One region of the Staphylococcus sp. TCBT05 genome, then DNA from elsewhere that is predicted to be linked to it. Evidence: riboswitches for the same ligand, from Rfam matches in the RefSeq annotation. Region 1 holds a riboswitch; the other holds the start of a gene.

The links. Region 1 has a riboswitch for lysine ahead of ACY191_RS07945 (amino acid permease). Riboswitches for the same ligand answer to the same signal wherever they lie in the genome.
Region 2: linked by a shared signal. The riboswitch ahead of ACY191_RS09410 (aspartate kinase) and the one ahead of ACY191_RS07945 (amino acid permease) in region 1 are both predicted to bind lysine.

What each region holds. Positions count from the first base shown of each region.
Region 1 is NZ_JBUQDQ010000038.1:177,394-189,151, reverse strand. Features, by position in the region: gene hemA (glutamyl-tRNA reductase) at 1-111, opposite strand, end outside; gene yihA (ribosome biogenesis GTP-binding protein YihA/YsxC) at 283-870, opposite strand; gene clpX (ATP-dependent Clp protease ATP-binding subunit ClpX) at 1,081-2,343, opposite strand; gene tig (trigger factor) at 2,528-3,838, opposite strand; gene ACY191_RS07970 (hypothetical protein) at 4,015-4,938, opposite strand; gene ACY191_RS07965 (NUDIX domain-containing protein) at 4,951-5,562, opposite strand; gene rplT (50S ribosomal protein L20) at 5,719-6,075, opposite strand; gene rpmI (50S ribosomal protein L35) at 6,136-6,336, opposite strand; gene infC (translation initiation factor IF-3) at 6,364-6,891, opposite strand; ribosomal protein L20 leader region at 6,915-7,042, opposite strand; gene ACY191_RS07945 (amino acid permease) at 7,105-8,592, opposite strand; lysine riboswitch at 8,802-8,973, opposite strand; gene thrS (threonine--tRNA ligase) at 9,036-10,973, opposite strand; gene dnaI (primosomal protein DnaI) at 11,318-11,758, opposite strand, start outside.
Region 2 is NZ_JBUQDQ010000038.1:460,136-471,893, reverse strand. Features, by position in the region: gene ACY191_RS09420 (ABC-F family ATP-binding cassette domain-containing protein) at 67-1,671, shown strand; gene ACY191_RS09415 (aldo/keto reductase) at 1,839-2,669, shown strand; lysine riboswitch at 2,811-2,989, shown strand; gene ACY191_RS09410 (aspartate kinase) at 3,077-4,279, shown strand; gene ACY191_RS09405 (aspartate-semialdehyde dehydrogenase) at 4,329-5,318, shown strand; gene dapA (4-hydroxy-tetrahydrodipicolinate synthase) at 5,320-6,207, shown strand; gene dapB (4-hydroxy-tetrahydrodipicolinate reductase) at 6,204-6,926, shown strand; gene dapD (2,3,4,5-tetrahydropyridine-2,6-dicarboxylate N-acetyltransferase) at 6,949-7,668, shown strand; gene ACY191_RS09385 (amidohydrolase) at 7,920-9,068, shown strand; gene ACY191_RS09380 (alanine racemase) at 9,074-10,147, shown strand; gene lysA (diaminopimelate decarboxylase) at 10,150-11,415, shown strand; gene ACY191_RS09370 (NAD(P)H-dependent flavin oxidoreductase) at 11,560-11,758, opposite strand, start outside.

The DNA of each region.
Region 1 (11,758 bases):
CTCAAATAAATCAACATTGGCTGAACGTATGGCATCATCTTTGAAAGCAACTTTTTCTCTAAGTGCTACATCTGCTGTACGATGATTAATGCTTACCGCAATTAAATGCATTTATAACGCCCTCCATACATATTACAATAACTAAATTATAACACAATTATTGCTGTAGTTAAGCATGTTGCTTAACTAAATTAGAAGAATTATAATTTACATTCAAATTGTTGTCATAATTTAGTCGAAATTAGACAATTTCGTATCTAAATTGATTACAGTTTTAAATGATTATAAATAACGTGCTATCTTATCCCAAATTTGTTGTTGCTTATTATTTTTCACAGATGAATAACTAATTATATCGTCTTCTGGTTCCATTTCTAACTTTTGCTGTATATTTGCTAAATGTTTTTGTACTTTACCCTTTGGAATTTTATCTTCCTTTGTCGCAACGATTAATGTCGGTAATTCATAATATTTAAGATAATTATACATTAAGATATCATCTTCAGTTGGGTTATGTCTTAAATCAACAAGTTGTATGACCAACTTTAAAGATTCTCTTTCTGAAATATAGCGTTCAATCATTTTACCAAATGATTCACGTTGTTTCTTGCTCACTTTGGCATAACCGTATCCTGGTACATCGACGAATACAAGTTGATTATCGATATTATAAAAATTTAAAGTTTGAGTTTTTCCAGGTTGTTGGGAGGTACGTGCCATATTTTTTCTACCTATCATACTGTTAATAAATGTAGATTTACCAACGTTAGATCTTCCACTTAACGCCACTTCTGTAAGACCCGTTTCTGGATATTGTTCAGGTTTTACTGCGCTGATTAATAATTCTATTTCATTAGGATTTATCTTCATTTTTGTCGACCCTCTTTTCTACTAATTTGACTGTTCTATTATATTACAGTTTTGCTTATATGAATACGACTATTTACTGGCCTTGTAATTTGTAGCTTAAAAATAATTTTAAATTTGCAACACGATATATACAAATGACTTTCAAATCAATAAAACAAAAAAAGTCCTAAGTTGATATGATAACAACTTAGGACTTTACATAAACACTATTTAAGCTGATGTTTGTTCTTTATTAATAAGATTACCATCTTTATCATATAGCTCAGGTTCTTTTTCTTCAGTGATTGTTTCATCAGTGATTACAACCTTAGCAACGCCTTCAGATGAAGGTACATCATACATAATATCAATTAATGCTTCTTCGATAATAGAACGTAAACCACGAGCACCAGTCTTACGTTCAATTGCTTTCTTACTGATTGCTGCTAGAGCTGCTTCAGTAAATTCTAACTCAACATCATCTAATTCTAACATCTTCGTATATTGTTTAACTAATGCATTCTTAGGTTGCGTTAAAATATTATTTAACGCATCTACATCTAATGTTTCTAAGTTAGCCACAATTGGCACACGACCAATAAATTCTGGTATTAGACCATATGATTGTAAGTCTTCTGGTCTAATTTGTTCTAAAATTGCATCTTCATCGTATTTAGATGCCTCACTACTTGAGAAACCAATGACCTTTTCGCCTAATCTACGTTTGATTACTTCATCGATTCCATCAAAAGCGCCACCAAGTACGAATAAAATATTCGTCGTATCAATTTGAATCAATTCTTGGTTAGGATGTTTACGTCCACCTTGTGGCGGAACGCTAGCAGTTGTTCCTTCCAAGATTTTAAGCAATGCTTGTTGTACACCTTCACCAGAAACATCTCTAGTAATAGATGTGTTTTCTGATTTTCTAGCTATTTTATCAATTTCATCGACATAAATAATACCTTTTTCAGCTTTATCTACATCAAAGTCCGCTGCTTGTATTAATCGTAGTAAGATGTTCTCTACATCGTCACCAACATAACCTGCTTCAGTCAGACTTGTAGCATCTGCAATAGCAAATGGTACATTTAAAGTTTTAGCTAACGTTTGTGCTAATAACGTTTTACCACTACCAGTAGGTCCAATTAATGCAACGTTACTCTTTTGTAATTCAACTTCATCATCTTTCGGACCTAACTGTTGAATACGTTTGTAATGATTATATACTGCAACTGCTAATGATTTCTTAGCCTTTTCTTGACCAATAACATAATCGTTTAATTGATCCATAATTTCTTTAGGTGTTGGCAATTCAGTTAAACCTTCTGGTTCAGCTTGAGCTAATTCTTCTTCTACAATTTCAGAACATAGCTCGATACATTCATTACATATATATACGCCACTTCCTGCGACTAATTTTTTCACTTGATCTTGATCTTTACCACAGAAAGAGCATTTTAAATTCTCTTCACCTTCATTGAATTTAAACATTCTATTTACACCCCTATTCCCTAAAGACTATACTAAATAGTATTTTAATATGCAACTTATACAATTCCAAGTTTTTTGCATAAAGTACTGTAGCAGATACATTAATGAATGCATCTGCTACTGGATTACTATATTAAACAACTAACATATAATTCACAAAACAATTTGCTTAGTTTATATTTAGTTATGCTTCAGTGTCATCTTTAGATGGTTCTACTAACTTTGCTTCATCAACTAATAAATCGATAACTTTTTGGATACGCACGTCATTCTTAACGATGTCTGTGCTACCAAGTGTTTGTTTAATATCTTCTACTGAGATATTAAATTGTTCACTCATTTTTTCTAATTCTTTATCGATGTCAGCATCAGTTACTTCAACCTCTTCTGCATCAGCGATTGCTGTTAATGTTAAGTTTGTCTTAACGCGCTCTTCAGCATCGTCTTTCATTTGTTCTCTTAATTGTGATTCATCTTGACCAGAGATTTGGAAGTATGTTTCAAGATTTAAACCTTGTTGTTGCATACGTTGACCAAATTCTTGAACCATGCGATCTAATTCTGTATTAATCATCGCTTCTGGAATATCGATTGTTGCATTGTTTGAAGCTTTGTTAATCGCTTCTTCTTTTTGAGCATTTTCTGCTTCAGTTGCTTTTTGTTCAGCTAAACGTTTACGTAAATTTTCTTTGTACTCGTCAACTGTGTTCGCTTCAGCATCTAACTCATTAGCAATTTCATCAGTCAATTCTGGAACATCTTTAAATTTAATTTCATTTACTTTAGTTTTGAATGTAGCTTCTTTACCAGCTAATTCTTCAGCGTGATATTCTTCTGGGAAAGTAACGTTTACATCTTTCTCTTCACCAGCTTTAACACCTACTAATTGTTCTTCGAATCCTGGGATAAATGAACCTGAACCGATTTCTAAATCGTAACCGTCAGCTTGTCCACCTTCGAATTGTTCACCGTCAACATAACCATCAAAGTCGATGTTTACTGTATCGCCTTCTTCAACAGCACCATCTTCTTTAACGACCATTTCAGCTAAGTGGCCTAATTGGTGATCGATAGACTCTTGAACTTCTTCGTCTGTTAATTCAGAACTTTGTTTTTCGATTTCTAATCCTTTGTAGTCACCTAATTGTACTTCAGGCTCAACTACTACAGTAGCTTCGAAAGTCATGTCTTTACCTTTTTCAATTGAAGTAACATTGATTTCAGGTTGATCAACTGGTTTAATGCCAGTTTCATCAATTGCTTCACCGTAAGCTTCTGGTAATAAGATATCAACTGCATCTTGATATAATGCTTCTACGCCAAAGCGTTGTTCAAAGATTGGACGTGGTACTTTACCTTTACGGAAACCAGGTACATTAATTTGTTTAACTACTTTTTTAAAAGCCTTATCAATTGCATTGTCTACTTTTTCTGCTGGAACTGTAACGGATAATACACCTTCGTTACCTTCCTTTTTTTCCCAAGTTGCTGTCATGTATAAAAACCTCCATGATTATCCTATTTTATTTTTTCAACTCCATTATTATAGCATACGTCAATGTTCTACACAAACACGGAACATACAAAACAATTGGCATGTTGAAATTTTAATTAATTCGATTTTTTAATACTACCATATTTACTTACCCAAATTACACAAACTTAATTAAATTATTCCTGTATATCGATGGATACAAGTAATTTGGTAACTTCGTTTGATTCATCTATTTCCTCTAGCCCCAACATCGATTTGAAATAGTTTACATATGCTTCTATCCAAACTGCTAGTGGTGCAAACTCAAGAATATCAAGTGGGTATAATAAAATCGCATGATTATTCATTAAGTGATGTGCTTCATCTGTTATTTGTGCAGCGTCATCTTCTAAACGATTGAGCACTTCTGGTATAACTTGTATCTTTATGTCTGTATGGTCCAGTCCTGCTAAATCTTTAGGAATCGGTAATAAATCAAACCCGTACTTCTTAATTTGTACTGGCTCACTGTAACTTGCAAAACGTAAATATTCAAGCATAATGCTTATCACATTAGGTGCTAACGGTAACGCTTCTATAAGATTTGCCACCGTTTTTTTATAATTATATTGATTATGATCTATTAAAGTTAACACTGTATTGACCTGTTCTCTCACAGACAATACGTCAAATTGTTGTAGTTGTTGTGACGCACGTTCATTATGTTGTTCTAGTTGACTGAGAGCATATTCCTTTAAAGGGTACAACTCCATACGTGTTCTATGATCATTGACCTCATCAATAATTTGGTCAATGACTTCGACCACTTCAAAATATTGTCCTAAACCACTTAAACTTTTAATATAATAGACCATTAATTCATCGTACTTTGTTATGCCTTGCTTTAATAAAATGATAGCCTCTTCACGTAATTCTAAATAATGTTTCATTTGATATAGCATGGAACATTTCAATAATGCCAAAGCGTCATCAAGTTCAAATTGTCTTTCATAATCCTCAAACAATTCATACGCATGATCGAAATGACCATTGTGTAAAGATTCTTTGATGTCTCGTGTTAACTTTTTTTGTGATTGCGGAAAAGGGATAATATCAGACATAGCCATACACCTCTACTTTAATGCTTGTAATATTAAAGCACTCCATGTTTCAAAATCATCATAATTGTCAATTTTTGCTTGATCCATCCACTTTATTCTTAAAGTATCGGTCTCTTTTGCCTCAACATCACTACTATTGACATTAATTTTAAACACAACGCCCATATGTACTTCTCCAACTTCATTAGTATCATCATTAATAAAGCCAATGTAGGCTAAGTTTTGAGATTTTTGAGCAGATAATCCAACTTCTTCTTCTAGTTCTCTTTGTGCGTTAACTCTTAACACTTCATTAATTGAGTCTGCACCTTTAACATCATTCATATGGCCACCAACACCAATCGATGATTGTCCGTGTAATCTAGCTTCACCGCCACCTGACAAACGTTCGTAAACTAAAATTTCATCACGCTCATTTTCCAAAATACAATATGAAATGAGTTGTTTATATGTAGGGTCCTCCTCCATATCTCCGCGACGTTTCACTTCATATTTAGTCAAAGTATCAAATATTTCTTGACCTTTCACTGAATTTTTATCCAAGAAACCATTAAATTTATTTTTTTCTTCATTAAATAATGTAGATCTTGGTACTACTGTTATCATTTCATCAAACTTAGACATAATTTACTCCTTTGAATCTGACTTTACAGCCATTTTATCAAATGATAACGCTATATATCAAAATGTTTATTAAACACAACATATATGTACCATCTTTTAAGTATAAATATAAAATAAAGAGATGTACAAAGGTGTACATCTCTTTATTTTGAAATATTATTTTAAAGCTTCTTTAGCTTTAGCTACTAATTCACCGAAAGCTTTTTCATCTGAAATAGCAATTTCAGAAAGCATTTTACGGTTAACATCGATTTCAGCTTTTTTCAAACCATTCATTAATCTTGAATAGCTCATGTCATGTTGACGTGCAGCCGCATTGATACGAGTAATCCATAATTTACGGAAATCACGTTTTCTTTGACGACGGTCACGGAATGAATATTGACCTGATTTCATTACTTGTTGTTTTGCTACTTTATATAATGTGCGTTTTGCACCGAAGTAACCTTTAGCTAATTTAATCGTCTTTTTACGACGAGCTCTTGTTACTGTTCCACCTTTAACTCGTGGCATAATAAATTCCTCCTCTAAATATCTTCGTACTTAATATGTTCTTCTGACTTTTTGCGTCAATTATTTTTTATAAGATAATAATTGTTTTACACGTTTCATGTCTGATTTGTGTACTAATGAAGCTTTACGTAATTTACGTTTTTGCTTAGTAGATTTGTTTGCGAATAAGTGAGATGTGAAAGCTCTTGAACGTTTTAATTTACCTGAACCAGTTCTTTTAACACGTTTAGCTGCTCCACGGTGTGTTTTCATTTTAGGCATGATTCATTTCCTCCTGTAATATCTTTATTATTTTTCGTTTAATGGGCTAAGCGTAATAAACATTTGACGCCCGTCCATTTTTGGTCTTTGTTCAACTGTTGCGATATCTTTACATTCATCTGCAAATTTCTCTAAAACACGTTGACCAATTTCTTTGTGCGTAATCGCACGACCTCTGAAACGAATTGAAACTTTACATTTATCGCCTTTAGATAAAAATTTGCGACCATTTTTCAATTTTGTTTGGAAATCATGTTCCTCAATTGTTGGACTCAAACGAATTTCTTTAAGATTAATTGTTTTTTGTTTCTTCTTCATTTCTTTTTCTTTTTTCTGTTGTTCGAATTTATACTTACCGTAATCCATAATTCTAGCAACAGGTGGTTTAGCGTTTGGAGCCATTAAGACTACATCTAAACCAACACGATCAGCCATTTCAAGGGCTTCGTTTTTCGTTTTAACGCCAATTTGTTCTCCATCTTGGCCAATTAAACGTAATTCTTTTGCGCGAATCTTTTCGTTAACTTGAGTTTGATCTTTTGCTATGGTTGACACCTCCAAGATTTTTACGAAATTATCCCAAGCAAAAAGAGCGAGTACATAACATACCCGCTCTTCTCTACACATGACAATCCATGTATATATAGACCTGCCAACTGCAATTAGCGTCGCTACAGGTGAGAAGCGGGAGCTTCTTCTTGGTTCGTTTCGTATTCAACGTTACCTATCATATCAACATTAATTGGCTAAGTCAACAGTTTTATTAAATTATTTTATTTCATCCATTTTTACATCTTGACGCAAGTCAACTTGTTCTAAAGGAATCTTCTTCGTTTTATAGCGTAATTTATGATAGATAAAGAACACTAAGAATACTGGTATTCCCATATAAGTAATGACAAAGCGATTTAAATCAAAGTCACCTGTTTTGATGAAATCAACGTCTTGACCAATGATAACAATCACACATAATATACCGGCAAAAATAGGTCCAAATGGGAATAGTTTAGCAGTATATTTAAGCTTAGATTTATCATAATTTTGCTTGTTAAATGCCTTTCTAAATCTATAGTGGCTTATCGCAATACCTACCCATGCAATAAAACCGGTCATACCACTAGCTGCAACGATATATTGATAAGCATCTCCACTTACATGTTGTAATAAGAAAATACCGATTACAATTAATGCAGTTACGAATAATGAAATATACGGTACACCGTATTTGTTAGTTTTACCAAAAATTGGAAAGGCTAGTTTATCTTTACTCATTGAATATAACATACGTGTTGATGCATACATTCCAGAATTACCTGCAGATAATACTGAGGTAAGGATGACAGCATTCATAAATGACGCTGCAAATGCTAAACCAGCATTTTTAAAGACTAATGTAAATGGTGATGTAGCTACACTATCATCTCCACCCATTAACGCAGAGCTATCATATGGAATTAACATACCGATAACAAATATCGCTAAGATGTAAAATAATAATATTCTCCAGAATACTTGTTTTATCGCTTTAGGTACTGCACGCTCTGGATTTTCAGATTCACCTGCAGTAATACCAATCAATTCTGTTCCTTGGAATGAGAATCCGGCAACTAAGAATACACCTAATATAGATAATAAGCTTCCACCAATACCATCACCTAAGATTGGTCCATTTCCTTTTGTAAATGTATCAAAGCCAACAAATTCGCCACCCATGATACCTACAATCGTTAACAATCCAATCGCAATAAAGATAATAACTGTTACGACTTTAATCAAAGCAAACCAATATTCACTTTCTCCATAAACTCGAACTGATAAAGCATTTAAACCAAAGATAATTATTAAGAATAAACAACTCCACAACCACGCTGGAATGCCTGCTAAAGGACTCCAATATTGTATAACTTGTGCAGCTATTGTAACATCTGCCGCTACTGTTATTACCCAGTTAAACCAATAGTTCCATCCTAATGCAAATCCTAATGAAGGATCTACAAATCTTGTTGCATATGTACTAAATGAACCAGATACCGGTAAATAAGTAGCCATTTCACCTAGTGATGTCATTAAGAAGAATACCATTGCACCGATTATAGCGTAGGCGAGCAATGCACCTAGAGCTCCAGCGTCATGGATTGCACCACCTGAAGTCATAAATAACCCAGTTCCGATACAACCTCCAATTGCTATCATTGAAATATGACGGTCTTTAAGTCCCCTTTGTATACCATCATTCTGATTATTTTGTTTTGCCATAGAAGCTTCCTTTCTTTGTAAACTTAGAGGTTAACTTTCTATATGTTTTAGCCAGTGTCTTTATAGTTTGTCTCATACTGACAGCTTATGATTATCCACATCAGTAGTCACTATAATTTTGCTCTTTCCCGAAGCATATGCTTTATAGTTTTACGCCTAAAAAAAGGTTGCATACCTAATAGATATGCAACCAATTTAATAATAGCATGTATATAGGTAGCACATCACATATGTGACAGTTCAGTCTCTTTCGATAACTGACCCAACAAACAGTATAAATGGATAAAGTCTGTTTCGGCGATTTTACCTTTCAACATTCGTCATATGACCCATTCGACATCAAAATGCTTACTTATTAAAAACGCAACCTCTAACTCAAATTTTATGAATTTTATTTATTTCACTAACTTGTAATATACATTATTTTGTAAAGACTTTCAAGACTATCTTTGTTTTTTCAAACGAATCTCATCTACAAGATTCCAAATGAATTCATCTTTTTCAAGTGTTTCTTGATCTTGAGAACCATATTTCCTTACATTTACTTCATTGTTTTCAACTTCTTTATCACCAACAACAAGTTGATAAGGAATTTTTTGCATTTGAGCTTCTCTTATTTTATAGCCCATTTTTTCATTACGATCATCAATGTCTACACGTACGCCTTGTGATTTCAACTCATCTTGAATATGACGTGCATAATCATAATGTAAATCAACATTAACTGGAATAATAGCTACTTGTTTAGGTGCTAACCAAGTAGGATATGCACCCTTAGTTTCTTCAGTCAAGAATGCAACAAATCGTTCCATTGTTGACACTACGCCTCGGTGTATAACTACTGGGCGATGTTGTTCACCATCATTTCCGATATATGTTAAATCGAATTTTTGAGGTAATAAGAAATCGAGTTGTGCAGTAGATAATGTTTCTTCTTTACCCATTGCAGTTTGAACTTGAACGTCTAATTTCGGACCATAGAACGCCGCTTCACCGATTGCTTCTTCATAATCCAATTCTAATTCATCAGACGCTTCTTTTAACATGCTTTCAGCTTTGTTCCACATATCATCATCATCGAAGTATTTTTCTTTATCTTCAGGATCGCGGTAACTTAATCGGAATGAATAATTTTCAAAACCAAAATCATTATAAACATCAATTATAAGATTAACAACGCGTTTGAATTCTTCTTTAATTTGATCTGGACGTACGAAAATATGCGCATCATTTAAAGTCATACCACGAACACGTTGCAATCCTGATACTGCCCCACTTGCTTCATAACGATGCATTGTACCTAACTCTGCAATACGAATTGGCAACTCACGGTATGAATGTGGTTTATTCGCATAGATCATCATATGATGCGGGCAGTTCATAGGGCGTAGTACCATTTCTTCATTTTCGTCTAATTTCATTGTTGGGAACATATCATCTTGATAGTGATCCCAGTGACCAGATGTTTTATATAAATCAACATTTGCCATAACTGGTGTATACACGTGATCATATCCCATGCTCACCTCTTTATCGACAATATAACGTTCGATTTCACGGCGAATTGTAGCACCGTTAGGCAACCATAAAGGTAGACCCGCACCAACAAGTTGGTTATTAGAGAATAATTCTAACTCCTTACCAATTTTACGGTGATCACGTTCTTTTCTTTCTTCAAGCATTTGTAAATGTGCTTTTAAATCCTTTTTGTCAAAGAACGCAGTACCATAAATACGTTGTAGCATTTTATTATTGCTATCACCACGCCAATATGCACCAGCTGTAGATAATAGTTTAAACTCTTTTATTTTCGCAGTAGTTGGAACATGTACACCTCGACAAAGATCTGTAAATTCACCTTGAGAGTATAATGTTACATTTTCATCTTCAGGTATTGCATCAATCAATTCTTGTTTATAAGGGTCATCACTAAAGAATGCTTTTGCTTCATTTCTAGTTACCACTTTACGTTCTATTGGATAATTTTCATTGACTATTTGTTTCATTGTCTTTTCAATTTTTTCAAAGTCATCAGATGATATACTTTCTTCCATATCGAAGTCATAGTAGAATCCACCCTCAATCACTGGACCTACACCAAAGCAAACATCTCCATACAGACGTTTTAAAGCTTGTGCCATTAAATGTGCTGTCGAATGACGTAACACTTCTAATGCTTCTTCACTACCTGGTGTTACGATTTCAATTTCCCCATCAGTTTCAATTGGACGTGTTAAATCAATCAATTGTCCATTTAATTTACCTGCAACAGCTTTTTTACGTAAACCAGGGCTAATAGATTGTGCTATATCTTCAGTTGTTGTGCCTTTATCAAACACCTTCGAATTGCCATCTGGAAATGTTATATTAATTTGCTCCATAATTACCCTCCTATTTTTCATATGTACTATCATCAATAATGAACTGTCAAACACACTACTAAAAAAACAAAAAGACCCCATCCCAAAAGGGACGAGGTCATCGTGGTACCACCCTAAAATAAGACATCGTCTAACTTAAAGTTAACTTTGCCTACTCTACTTAAGATAACGGTCTTGAGCCGGATGTGATTTAGCACACCATTTACAAAGTAGTAATGAACAAGTATACTTACCAAAATCTCATCTCACTTGGCTCTCTGTAAAGTATTCACTGGTCCATCATGTCTTTGACAATTTCATATTGATTTAGATTTATCTATATTATACAACAATTATTCAATATTTCAATCGTTCCTATAATTTTTTCCTTCAAGATAGTATGGTGTAGCCAATGCTTTAATACGCTCTAATATTCTAGCCGCCTTAGTTTGCTCTGTACCATCACGGGTCACAGAAAGATGATGTTCCAATTCTTTGAAGCTCAGGTTAGATGTGAAGAATGTAGGTAGTTCTTGTACCATACGATAATGTAACAATGGGCCAATCACTTCATCACGTGCCCACGGCGTAATTTCCTCAGCACCGATATCATCTAATATTAAGATATTCGCTTCTCTTACACGTGATAACTTAGTTTCAAATGAACCATCTTTAAATCCACCCTTTAATGTTCGAATGAATTCTGGTAAGTATACGATAGTTGAAGGAATTTTTTTAGTCTTTAACTGATTGGCGATTGCTCCCATTATAAATGACTTGCCTGTACCAAATGGCCCATATAAATA
Region 2 (11,758 bases), 280 kb from region 1:
GGTCGAAAGTCCAAGTTAATTGTGTTATAATTTGTCCGGTAGATTAACGAATAAAGGAGTAAATACATGTTACAAGTTACTGATGTAAGTTTACGATTTGGTGATCGTAAATTATTTGAAGATGTAAATATTAAATTTACAGATGGCAATTGTTATGGCTTAATTGGCGCAAATGGTGCTGGGAAATCCACTTTTTTAAAGATTTTATCTGGTGAGTTAGATGCTCAAACAGGACATGTATCTTTAGGGAAAAATGAACGTTTAGCTATTTTGAAACAGGATCATTTCGCATATGAAGAAGAACGTGTAATAGATGTTGTTATTAAAGGACATGAACGTTTATATCAAGTGATGAAAGAAAAAGATGAAATTTATATGAAACCAGATTTCAGCGATGAAGATGGTATCCGCGCTGCGGAATTAGAAGGTGAATTTGCTGAAATGGATGGTTGGAATGCTGAAGCTGATGCAGGCACACTACTTTCTGGTCTAGGTATTTCAGCAGATTTACAAGATAAAACGATGTCTGAGTTAGAAAATAATCAAAAAGTAAAAGTGTTATTGGCGCAAAGTTTATTTGGTGAACCAGATGTGTTATTACTAGATGAGCCTACAAACGGCTTAGATATTCCTGCGATTAGCTGGTTAGAAGACTTCTTAATTAATTTTGAAAATACAGTTATCGTTGTTTCGCATGATAGACACTTTTTAAATAATGTATGTACTCATATTGCAGATTTAGATTATGGTAAAATTAAAGTCTACGTTGGTAACTATGATTTTTGGTATCAATCTAGCCAATTAGCTATGAAAATGGCACAAGATCAAAATAAGAAAAAAGAAGAAAAAATCAAAGAACTACAAGATTTCGTAGCACGATTTTCTGCCAATGCATCAAAATCAAAACAAGCTACAAGTCGTAAGAAACAATTAGAAAAAATAGAATTAGAAGATATTCAACCTTCTTCACGTCGTTATCCATTTGTTAACTTCACACCTGAACGTGAAATCGGTAATGATTTATTGTTTGTGGAAAACCTATCTAAAACTGTAGATGGTGTGAAAGTATTAGACAATATTTCATTTACAATGGATCCAAATGACAAAGCGGTATTAATTGGTGATAGTGAAATTGCTAAGACAACTTTACTGAAAATATTAGCTGGAGAAATGGAACCAGACGAAGGTTCTGTTAGATGGGGTGTAACAACATCACGTAGTTACTTACCAAAAGATAATTCTGAATACTTCGAAGGCGTAAATATGAACTTAGTTGATTGGTTGCGTCAATATGCACCTGAAGATGAACAGACTGAAACTTTCTTACGTGGCTTCTTAGGACGTATGTTGTTTAGTGGTGAAGAAGTTAAGAAAAAAGCAGATGTTTTATCTGGTGGAGAAAAAGTGCGTTGTATGTTAAGTAAAATGATGCTATCAAGTTCGAATGTATTGTTACTTGATGAACCTACTAACCACTTAGATTTAGAAAGTATTACAGCGGTGAATGATGGATTGAAATCATTTAAAGGTTCAATTATCTTTACATCATATGATTTTGAATTTATAAATACGATTGCAAATCGTGTCATCGATTTAAATCCAGAAGGATCTGTTTCTAAAGAAATTCCATATGAGGAATATTTAAAGGAAACAGGCGTTTTAAATAAATAATTTTAATTAGTAAGTAACGTAGTTATCAGTGCAAATTAATGTATTTGATAACTGCGTTTTTTGTTTGTCTCCCCTTTTAATATTACTTTGTGTAGGCAAATTATTTTAAATAGATAATGTTGAGTTATATAATCAACATTGACAAAGTAAATAGGAGGAATAAGTTTATGAAAAATTTGAATTTGCTTGATGGCCAAGTATTGCCACAAATTGGTTTTGGTACATACAAATTAAATGGATCTGAAGGTGTACATGCTATAGTAAATGCCCTTAATCAAGGTTATAGAGTACTTGATACTGCCTATAATTATGAAAATGAAGGTACAGTTGGACGTGCGATAGAAATAAGTCATGTATCTCGAAATCAAATTATTATCACTTCTAAATTACCAGGACGTTATCAAGACTATGATGCTGCTTTAACAGCAATTCAAGAGTCAATTTATCGTTTGAATGTAGATTACATTGATTTATATTTAATTCATTGGCCTAATCCTAAACAAGGTAAATATGTTGAAGCTTGGAAAGCATTAATCGATGCTCAAAAAGCAGGTTTAATTAAATCTATCGGTGTGTGTAACTTTACACAAGAACATATTGAAACACTTGAACGTGAAACAGGTGTCTTACCTGCTGTTAACCAAATCGAACTACATCCTTACTTTAATCAAAAAGAAATGATTCAATTCAACAAAGAAAAAGGTATTGTTACAGAAGCATGGAGTCCACTGGGACGAGCATCAACTGTTATTAATGATGAAAATATTGCTACGATTGCTGAAAAGTACAATAAAACAATTCCGCAAATTATTTTAAGATGGCATGTGCAAAACGGCGTCGTTCCAATTCCAAAATCTACTTCTATTAGCAGACAAATACAAAATAAAGATGTGTTTGATTTCGCATTAACAGATGAAGACCTAGAAAAAATTGATAATTTAACACAACCAGATGGTAGATTAAAAGGACAAGATCCGGATAATTATGAAGAATTCTAATTAGTTAGTTAAATAATACACTATTAAAGTTAAATGGAAATTATATAGTTTAATTTTTCAGTAAATTAGAAAAACTTTGTTGAAAGCAGTTTACATGACATATAACCCTATGTATAATGTGAATCATAAACAAAAATTAAATAGTTTTGATGAGGCGCATCAATCATTAGTAAATTTTAGTAGAACCTGTCTGCTAGCAGCTAATTTTGAAAGGGTGAGATGCCGAAACAGTTATAATAGCAGCTTATAACACGTTGGACTTTATGGTTAAGAGCTAAGAGTCTGTCATTATTTTTAAATAATGGAGTGCATCACTTGTATATATTAATGAACAGGTTCGCAACTCCGGACTTGTTCTTTTTTTATATTACTGTGATTCTCCCCTATCATTGAGGAGGATATAGAAATTGAAAAGAAGTGTTTTAAAATTTGGAGGTTCTTCAGTTAGTGATTTTACTAAAATTAAAAGCATAGCTGAAATGTTAAAAAATAGAGTGGAACAAGGAGAACAATTGATTGTAGTTGTAAGTGCAATGGGTAAAACCACAGATGAGTTAATGGCGAATGTATCATCATTAACTTCTACGCCTAAGGATCAAGAATTAGCGTTGTTACTTACGACGGGTGAACAACAGACTGTTTCTTACCTTTCGATGGTATTGAATGATATCGGTGTTTCGGCAAGAGCGATGACCGGTTATCAAGCAGGTATTAAAACGACCGGACATCATCTGAAGAGTAGAATTGCTGAAATTGACCCCGAAACGTTTAATCAATCGTTTAACCATCACGATGTGTTAGTAGTCGCTGGATTCCAAGGCGTCAATGACGACTTGGAGATAACAACACTTGGTCGTGGAGGTTCAGATACGACTGCAGTAGCTTTAGCAGCTAGCAATCAAACACCGTGTGAAATTTATACGGATGTAGACGGCGTTTATGCAACAGATCCTAGGTTATATAAAGAAGCAAGGCGTTTGGATTATGTTTCATATGAAGAGATGATGGAAATGAGTGCTTTAGGTGCTGGCGTGTTGGAAACAAGAAGTGTTGAACTCGCTAATAATTATAATATTCCACTATATTTAGGAAGAACTTTATCAAATGTGAAAGGAACATGGATTATGCCACAAACTGAGATATTGGAGAAAAAAGCGGTAACAGGCGTTGCTTTAGACACACATATGATGCATGTAACAATCAGTTATCCCCTACCCGATAACAATTTGTTAACAGCATTGTTTAATGAATTAGAAGCGGGGTCTGTTAATGTTGATATGATTTCTCAAATTATTAACTTGGAAGGACTACAAATGTCCTTTACTATAAAAGATACAGATGTATTACAAATTACTAATATTTTTGAATCATTGACTGAACAATACAGTGCTTTAGACTTCAAAATTAATGAAGACTATGTCAAAATTTCATTAATCGGTTCAGGTATGCGTGATATGTCAGGTGTCGCTTCAAAAGCATTTCTTACATTAATTGAAAACGATATTCCTTTTTACCAAACTACAACTTCAGAAATTAGTATTTCAAGTGTGATTGATGCAGATAACGGTGAGCGCGCGGTACATGCTTTATATAAAGCTTTTGAAATCTGAATTTTCTAAAATTTTTATAAAATTAAATTATAAATGGAGTGTATAAATTATGACAAAATTAGCAGTAGCAGGTGCAACAGGTTTAGTAGGAAGAAACATGTTAGAGACTTTAGATAGAAAAGGCGTTAAATATGATGAATTAGTGTTATTTTCATCAGCTCGTTCAGCAGGTCAACAGGTAGAATTCCAAGGTAACACATATACTGTACAAGAATTAACAGAGGAAGCAGCAAATGAACACTACGACTATGTATTAATGAGTGCAGGTGGTAGCACAAGTGAACACTTCTCCCCTATTTTTGAACAAGCAGGAGCAATCGTTATCGATAATTCAAGTCAATGGAGAATGACGGAAGGTATTGATCTTATCGTTCCAGAAGTTAATGAACCAGTGTTAGAGCGTAAGATTATTGCAAATCCAAACTGTTCAACGATTCAATCTGTAGTTCCTTTAAAAGTCTTACAAGAAGCGTTTGGTTTAAACCGTGTAGCTTATACCACATATCAAGCTGTTTCTGGTTCAGGTGTTAAGGGTAAACAAGATTTAGCTGAAGGCGCAAATGGTAAAGAACCAGAAGCTTATCCGCACCCTATTTATAATAACGTATTACCACATATTGATGTATTTTTAGAAGACGGTTATACGAAAGAAGAACAAAAAATGATCGATGAAACAAGAAAAATCTTAAAAGATGATGATTTAAAAGTAACGGCGACATGTGTACGTGTTCCTGTACAAGATAGTCACAGTGTTCACATGAGTGTGACATTAAACAAAGATACGTCTGTTGCTGAGATTCAACAATTATTTGAACAGGACGAACGTGTCGTATTAGTCGATAACCCAGAAAAAAATGAATACCCGTTAGCGATTCATTCTACTGGTAAAGATGAAATATTTGTAGGTCGAATCCGAAAAGACGATTCTTTAGATAATACATTCCATGTTTGGTGTACTTCAGACAACTTATTGAAAGGTGCAGCATTGAACGCAGTACAAATTCTTGAGCAAGTAATGAGTCTGAAAGGAGTTAAATAAGATGGCACATATTTTTGAGGGCGTTGGTGTAGCCCTAACCACACCATTCACACATAATGAAGTTGATTACGATGCTTTAAGAAAACATTTAGCATATTTATTAGAAAATGAAGCGAAATCAATCGTTGTAAATGGAACAACTGCAGAAAATCCAACACTAACAGATGAAGAAAAAGAACACGTGTTAGAAGTAGTAGTGAATTATGTTGATGGGCGTGTTCCTGTAATTGCTGGAACTGGGACTAACAATACTCAAAAATCAATCCAAGCATCAGTGAGAGCACGTGAAATTGGTGCAGATGCTATTATGCTTATTACACCTTATTATAATAAAACAAGTCAGCGAGGTTTAATCGAACACTTTACCACAATTGCTGACGCAGTCAAATTACCAGTTGTATTATATAACGTCCCTTCTCGTACGAATATGACAATTGAACCTGAAACAGTAGAAACTTTAAGTGAAAATGAATATATTGTTGCTTTAAAAGATGCCACAAATGATTTTGAGTATTTAGAAGCTTTAAAATCACGTTTAAACTTAGCTGAATTTGCACTCTTTAGTGGTAATGACGATAATATTGTAGAATATTATCAAAGAGGTGGTCACGGTGTTATCTCTGTAGTAGCTAACGTTATACCAAAAACCTTCCAATCGTTATACGACGCTAAACAACAAGGGGAAAATATTGAAGCGCAATTTAAACCAGTTAAAGCTTTACTTGATGCATTGGCAGTTGATGTCAATCCAGTACCGATTAAAGTGTTAACTACAGTGGAAGGTTTTGGCAATTATGAAGTAAGATTACCACTAGTGACGCTACAAGATGATGATAGACAGAAATTAGAAACAGCATATGAACAATTTAAAGCAGGTGAACTAGTGTGAAAATATTATTAATTGGTTACGGCGCGATGAACGAGCGTGTAGCAAGATTAGCTGAAGAAAAAGGACATGAAATCAGTGGTATTATTGTGAGAAATAATGATAAGTCATATCCCTACCCTACTTTTGAAAAAATATCTGACGCAAAAGATGCAAATGTAGCGATTGATTTTTCAAATCCAGAATTATTATTACCACTATTAGATGATGATTTCGAATTACCATTAGTTATAGCAACTACAGGTGAAAAAGAAGAGATTATCGATAAATTGCAATTGTTAAGTAAAAAAATGCCTGTATTCTTTAGTGCAAATATGAGCTATGGTGTACATGCCCTAACTAAAATTTTGGAAGCAGCAGTCCCACTATTAGAAGATTTTGATATTGAATTAACAGAAGCACATCACAATAAAAAGGTAGATGCCCCAAGTGGTACACTTGTAAAATTATATGATGTAATTAAAGAATTAAGAACACAATCAACACCAGTATATGATCGTCATGAAAACAATGAAAAACGAACACAAGAAGAAATTGGTATTCATGCAGTACGTGGTGGTACAATCGTAGGACAACATGATGTATTATTTGCAGGTACAGATGAAACAATTGAAATTACACACCGTGCACAATCAAAAGATATTTTTGCCAATGGTGCAATCGGTGCTGCAGAGAAATTAGTTAACAAAGAAAATGGTTATTACACATTTAACAACTTATAAAATTCAAGGAGCGTATTAAATTATGGTACAACATTTAACGGCAGAAGAAATTATTCAATATATTAGTGACGCAAAGAAAACAACCCCTATTAAAGTTTATGCAAACGGAAACTTTAATGATGTAGCATTCCCAGAAGAATTTAAAGTGTTTGGTTCAGAAGATTCAAAAGTAATTTTCTGTGAAGCGGATGATTGGAAATCATTTTACGAGCAGCATCAAGCTGCAATTACAGATTTAGAAATTGAAATGGATCGTCGTAACTCTGCAATTCCATTGAAAGATTTAACTAATACAAATGCACGTATTGAACCAGGAGCATTTATTAGAGAACAAGCAATTATTGAAGACGGAGCGGTTGTAATGATGGGTGCAACAATCAACATCGGAGCAGTTGTTGGTGAAGGCACAATGGTTGATATGAATGCTACGCTTGGAGGACGAGCAACGACTGGTAAAAACGTACATGTCGGCGCAGGTTCAGTTCTTGCAGGTGTCATCGAACCACCTAGTGCCTCTCCTGTTGTAATTGAAGATAATGTATTAATTGGTGCTAATGCTGTAATTCTCGAAGGCGTACGCGTTGGTGAAGGAGCAGTTGTAGCAGCTGGCGCTATCGTTACTCAAGACGTACCAGCAGGAGCAGTAGTTGCGGGTACACCAGCTAAAGTTATTAAGCAAACGAGTGAAGTTGAAGATTCTAAACGTGAAATCGTATCAGCGTTAAGAAAATTAAACGACTAATATAATTAAAATATTTACTAATTGAATTGGATGAAAAACAACTGGGATTTACGTTGTTTTTATCCATTATTATCGGAGGATAAAGATACTTTTGGTTAATGACGATGCACTTGTCGAATTTAACTTACAATTTCTTTACCTCCATTTTTTAAAAATTTATATACATAATGTATTTGCAACCTATAGTTATATTTAAACTACTTAAATATGAGAATTTAATTGATAATAATAAATAAAGGATCTGATCTTAAATGAATGAATTAGAATTCGTTACTAAACATAGAAGACATTTACATCAACATCCAGAATTAAGCCTTCATGAATATGAGACAACGACGTATATAGCTGCATTTTTAGATGAACTGGGAATAACTTACAAACGTCCATTAGAAACTGGCATAATAGCATTTCTTGAGGGAAACAGTGATCGTACAATCGCTTATCGTGCAGATATAGACGCCCTACCAATATTTGAGGAAAATGACGTTGCCTATAGAAGTTCAACAGATAATGTTATGCACGCATGTGGCCATGATGGACATACTACAGCGCTAATGCTGTTTGTAAAACGTTGCAAAGCATTAGCTGAAAATGGTGAATTACCACATAATGTCGTATTTATTTTCCAGCCAGCTGAAGAAACAGGTGGTGGTGCGAATCGACTTATCAAGGCGGGTGCATTTGAAGCATATAATATAGAAGCAGTATTTGGAATTCATGTTATGCCTTTTGAAGATGAAGGTAAAGTTGTTATTAGAGATGAAGAAATTACTGCAAGTGCTACGGAGTACAGATTCTTCTTAAATGGATTATCAAGTCATGTAGCAGATAAAGAACAAGGCCATTCTTGTGGAGAAGCTTTGCAACATGTGTTAACTCAAGTTGGTCAAATTCAACAATATCATTTAAATGGTCTGAAACGCAATATTGTACATATGGGACACTTTGAAGCTGGTGAAGCAATCAACACAGTGCCTAGTAATGGATATTTAGAAGGTACAATAAGAACATATGATGTGAACGATTTAGAAATTGTGAAACAACAAATGCAGAAAATCGCAGAAAGTGTTAAATTGTTGTTTGATGTAGATTGTGAGGTTAAATTTGAAGAAGGATATCCCCCTACTTATAATGATCCAACATTAAAGCACAAAGTAACACAGGGTCTAACTAGTGCAAACTTTGAGATTATTGATAAACCTACGCCTTATTTATTTGGTGAAGACTTTAGTTTTTATAGTCAATTTGCACCGAGTTATTTTGTATTTGTCGGTGTACGAGATGAATCTAAAGGTTATATTACAGGTTTGCATACAGCAACATTAAACTTTAACGAATATATGTTGATACGTGTTGCAGATTACTATGAACAGTTATTAAAAACTTACAGTGAGGTGTGACGTAAATGACTGCTACTTGGTCAGTGGAAACAGCAGAATTTAAAAAGAATGCCGCAAATGTTGTTAATAACAATAATATTATGGCTGTTGTAAAAAATAATGCTTATCATTATGGCTTGAACTTTGCGGTAGAACAATTTTTACAAATTGGGATTAACACATTCAGTACGACCTCTTTAAAGGAAGCTGTACGAATTAGAAAGATAGCACCGGAAGCAACCATATTCTTGATGAATGCAGTATATGAGTTTGATGTTTTAAGAGAACATCAAATTCATATGACATTGCCTTCCCTTCAATATTATTATGAACATGTGGAAGATTTATATGATATTCATGTACATTTAGAATTCGAAAATTTATTGCATCGTTCAGGTTTGAAAACAATTGATGAAATAAAGGAAGTCTTGCAGCATCATGAACAGAATGAAAATACATTGAAAATGCATATTTCAGGCTTATGGACACATTTTGGATATGCTGATGAATTTGATGTTCCTGACTATGATATTGAAAAAACAGCATGGCTGAATGTTGTTGAAACGCTATTAAAGGATGGCTATCAATTTGAAATGATACATGCACAAAATAGTGCGAGCTATTATAGAGAAGGTTGTGTGCTTCCAAATCATACACATGCACGTGTTGGTATTGCTTTATATGGTTCAAGACCTTATGGTTCATTAGATGAATCATTGATTAAACAGTCATTAACTGTTAAAGGAAATGTAATTCAAGTTCGCGAAGTACAACAAGGAGATTATTGTGGGTATAGCTTTGCCTACGAAGCGACTGAGAACAATACAAAACTGGCAGTCGTTGATGTGGGATATGGTGATGGCATATTAAAGGCACGTGCGAAACATGAAGCTATGATCAACGGTAAAAGATATCCAATTAGAGCTTTGATGATGAGTCATATGTTTGTAGAAGTGGATTCAGAAGTAAATGCACAAGATGAGGTAATACTATATAATAATGATATGCGCGTAGATGAGTATACATTTAAAGGTGTGGGAGCTAATTCAGAGCAACTCAGCGCAATGAATCATGACTCACTAATAAAGGAGTATAGATAAAGATGGTAGTAGAATACAACAATAACGGCGAATTAACGATGGGTGGTACAAGTCTAAAGACGATTGCACAAAGCTTTGGTACCCCTACTATAGTATATGATGAAGTACAAATTAGAAACCAAATGAGACGCTATCATGAAGCATTTAAGGCAAGTGGTTTAACATATAATATCTCTTATGCTTCAAAGGCGTTTACTTGTATTCAAATGGTTAAACTTGTGCAAGAGGAAGGTTTAGAATTAGATGTAGTATCTGAAGGTGAACTCTATACTGCATTGGAAGCTGGTTTTGATCCACAACATATTCATTTTCATGGTAACAATAAAACAAAGCATGAAATCCAATATGCCTTAGAAAGCAAAGTTGGCTATATTGTTATAGATTCATTAGAGGAAATTGACTTGATTGATCGTTACGCAAGTGAAACAGTCAATGTTGTATTGCGTTTGAATCCTGGTGTTGAAGCACATACACATGAATTTATACAAACAGGTCAAGAAGATAGTAAATTTGGATTGTCGATTAAACATGGTTTAGCTATAGAAGGTGTCAAAAAAGTGTTTGCATCAAAGCGCTTAAACCTTAAAGGGGTCCACTTCCATGTTGGTTCACAAATCGAAGGCACAGAAGCGATGATTGAAACAGCTAAAATAGTGATTTCTTGGTTGAAAGACAATGATATTAATGTAGAGCTAATTAATCTTGGTGGTGGTTTCAGTATTCGATATGTTGAAGGCGATGTGAGTTTCCCTATTGAAGATGGTATTAAAGAAATCACAGAAGCTATTAAGACGATAGCTGAAGAAACCAATTATCCACTTCCAGAGATTGGTATTGAACCCGGTCGTTCGATCGTTGGTGAAGCTGGAATTACTTTATACGAAGTAGGAACAATCAAAGAAATCCCAGACGTTAATAAATATGTGTCAATTGATGGTGGCATGAGTGATCATATCCGTACTGCACTCTATGATGCGAGTTATGAAGCGTTGCTAGTAAATCGCAATGATGAAGCGAATGAAACAGTCACATTAGCCGGTAAGCTTTGTGAATCAGGTGATATTATTATTAAAAATGCTCAACTTCCAAATACAGTAAAACGTGGAGATTATCTCGCTATTTTATCAACGGGTGCCTATCATTATTCCATGGCTTCAAATTATAACCAAATGCAAAAACCATCTGTATTCTTCTTGAAAGATGGTAAAGCAAGAGAAGTTATAAAAAGACAATCATTAAGACAACTCATAATTAATGATACCAAATAATCAAATTTCAGAAGATAAATAAACAAAACCACAATCAAGTTAGTGCTGTTTGTTAGTGAATGTTGAACTATAGAATGATATTCACAGAACTTACAACACATCAGATTGTGGTTTTGTTTTTATATGTTATTAAGCAGCATAAACTTATTGAATATCCTTCATGACATCTTTAATAATATTTTTTACCGGTTTGATTTCAGAAATAGTAGAAATGCCTGTGCCAACTGAGACAAATCCATTTTCAGTATCACCATCTAACATACCTAATTTCATGTTAGCGCCCCCACCCATATACTGAGACAATTCGCTATTTGAATAGCCTTGGCGATCCATTTCTACTAAT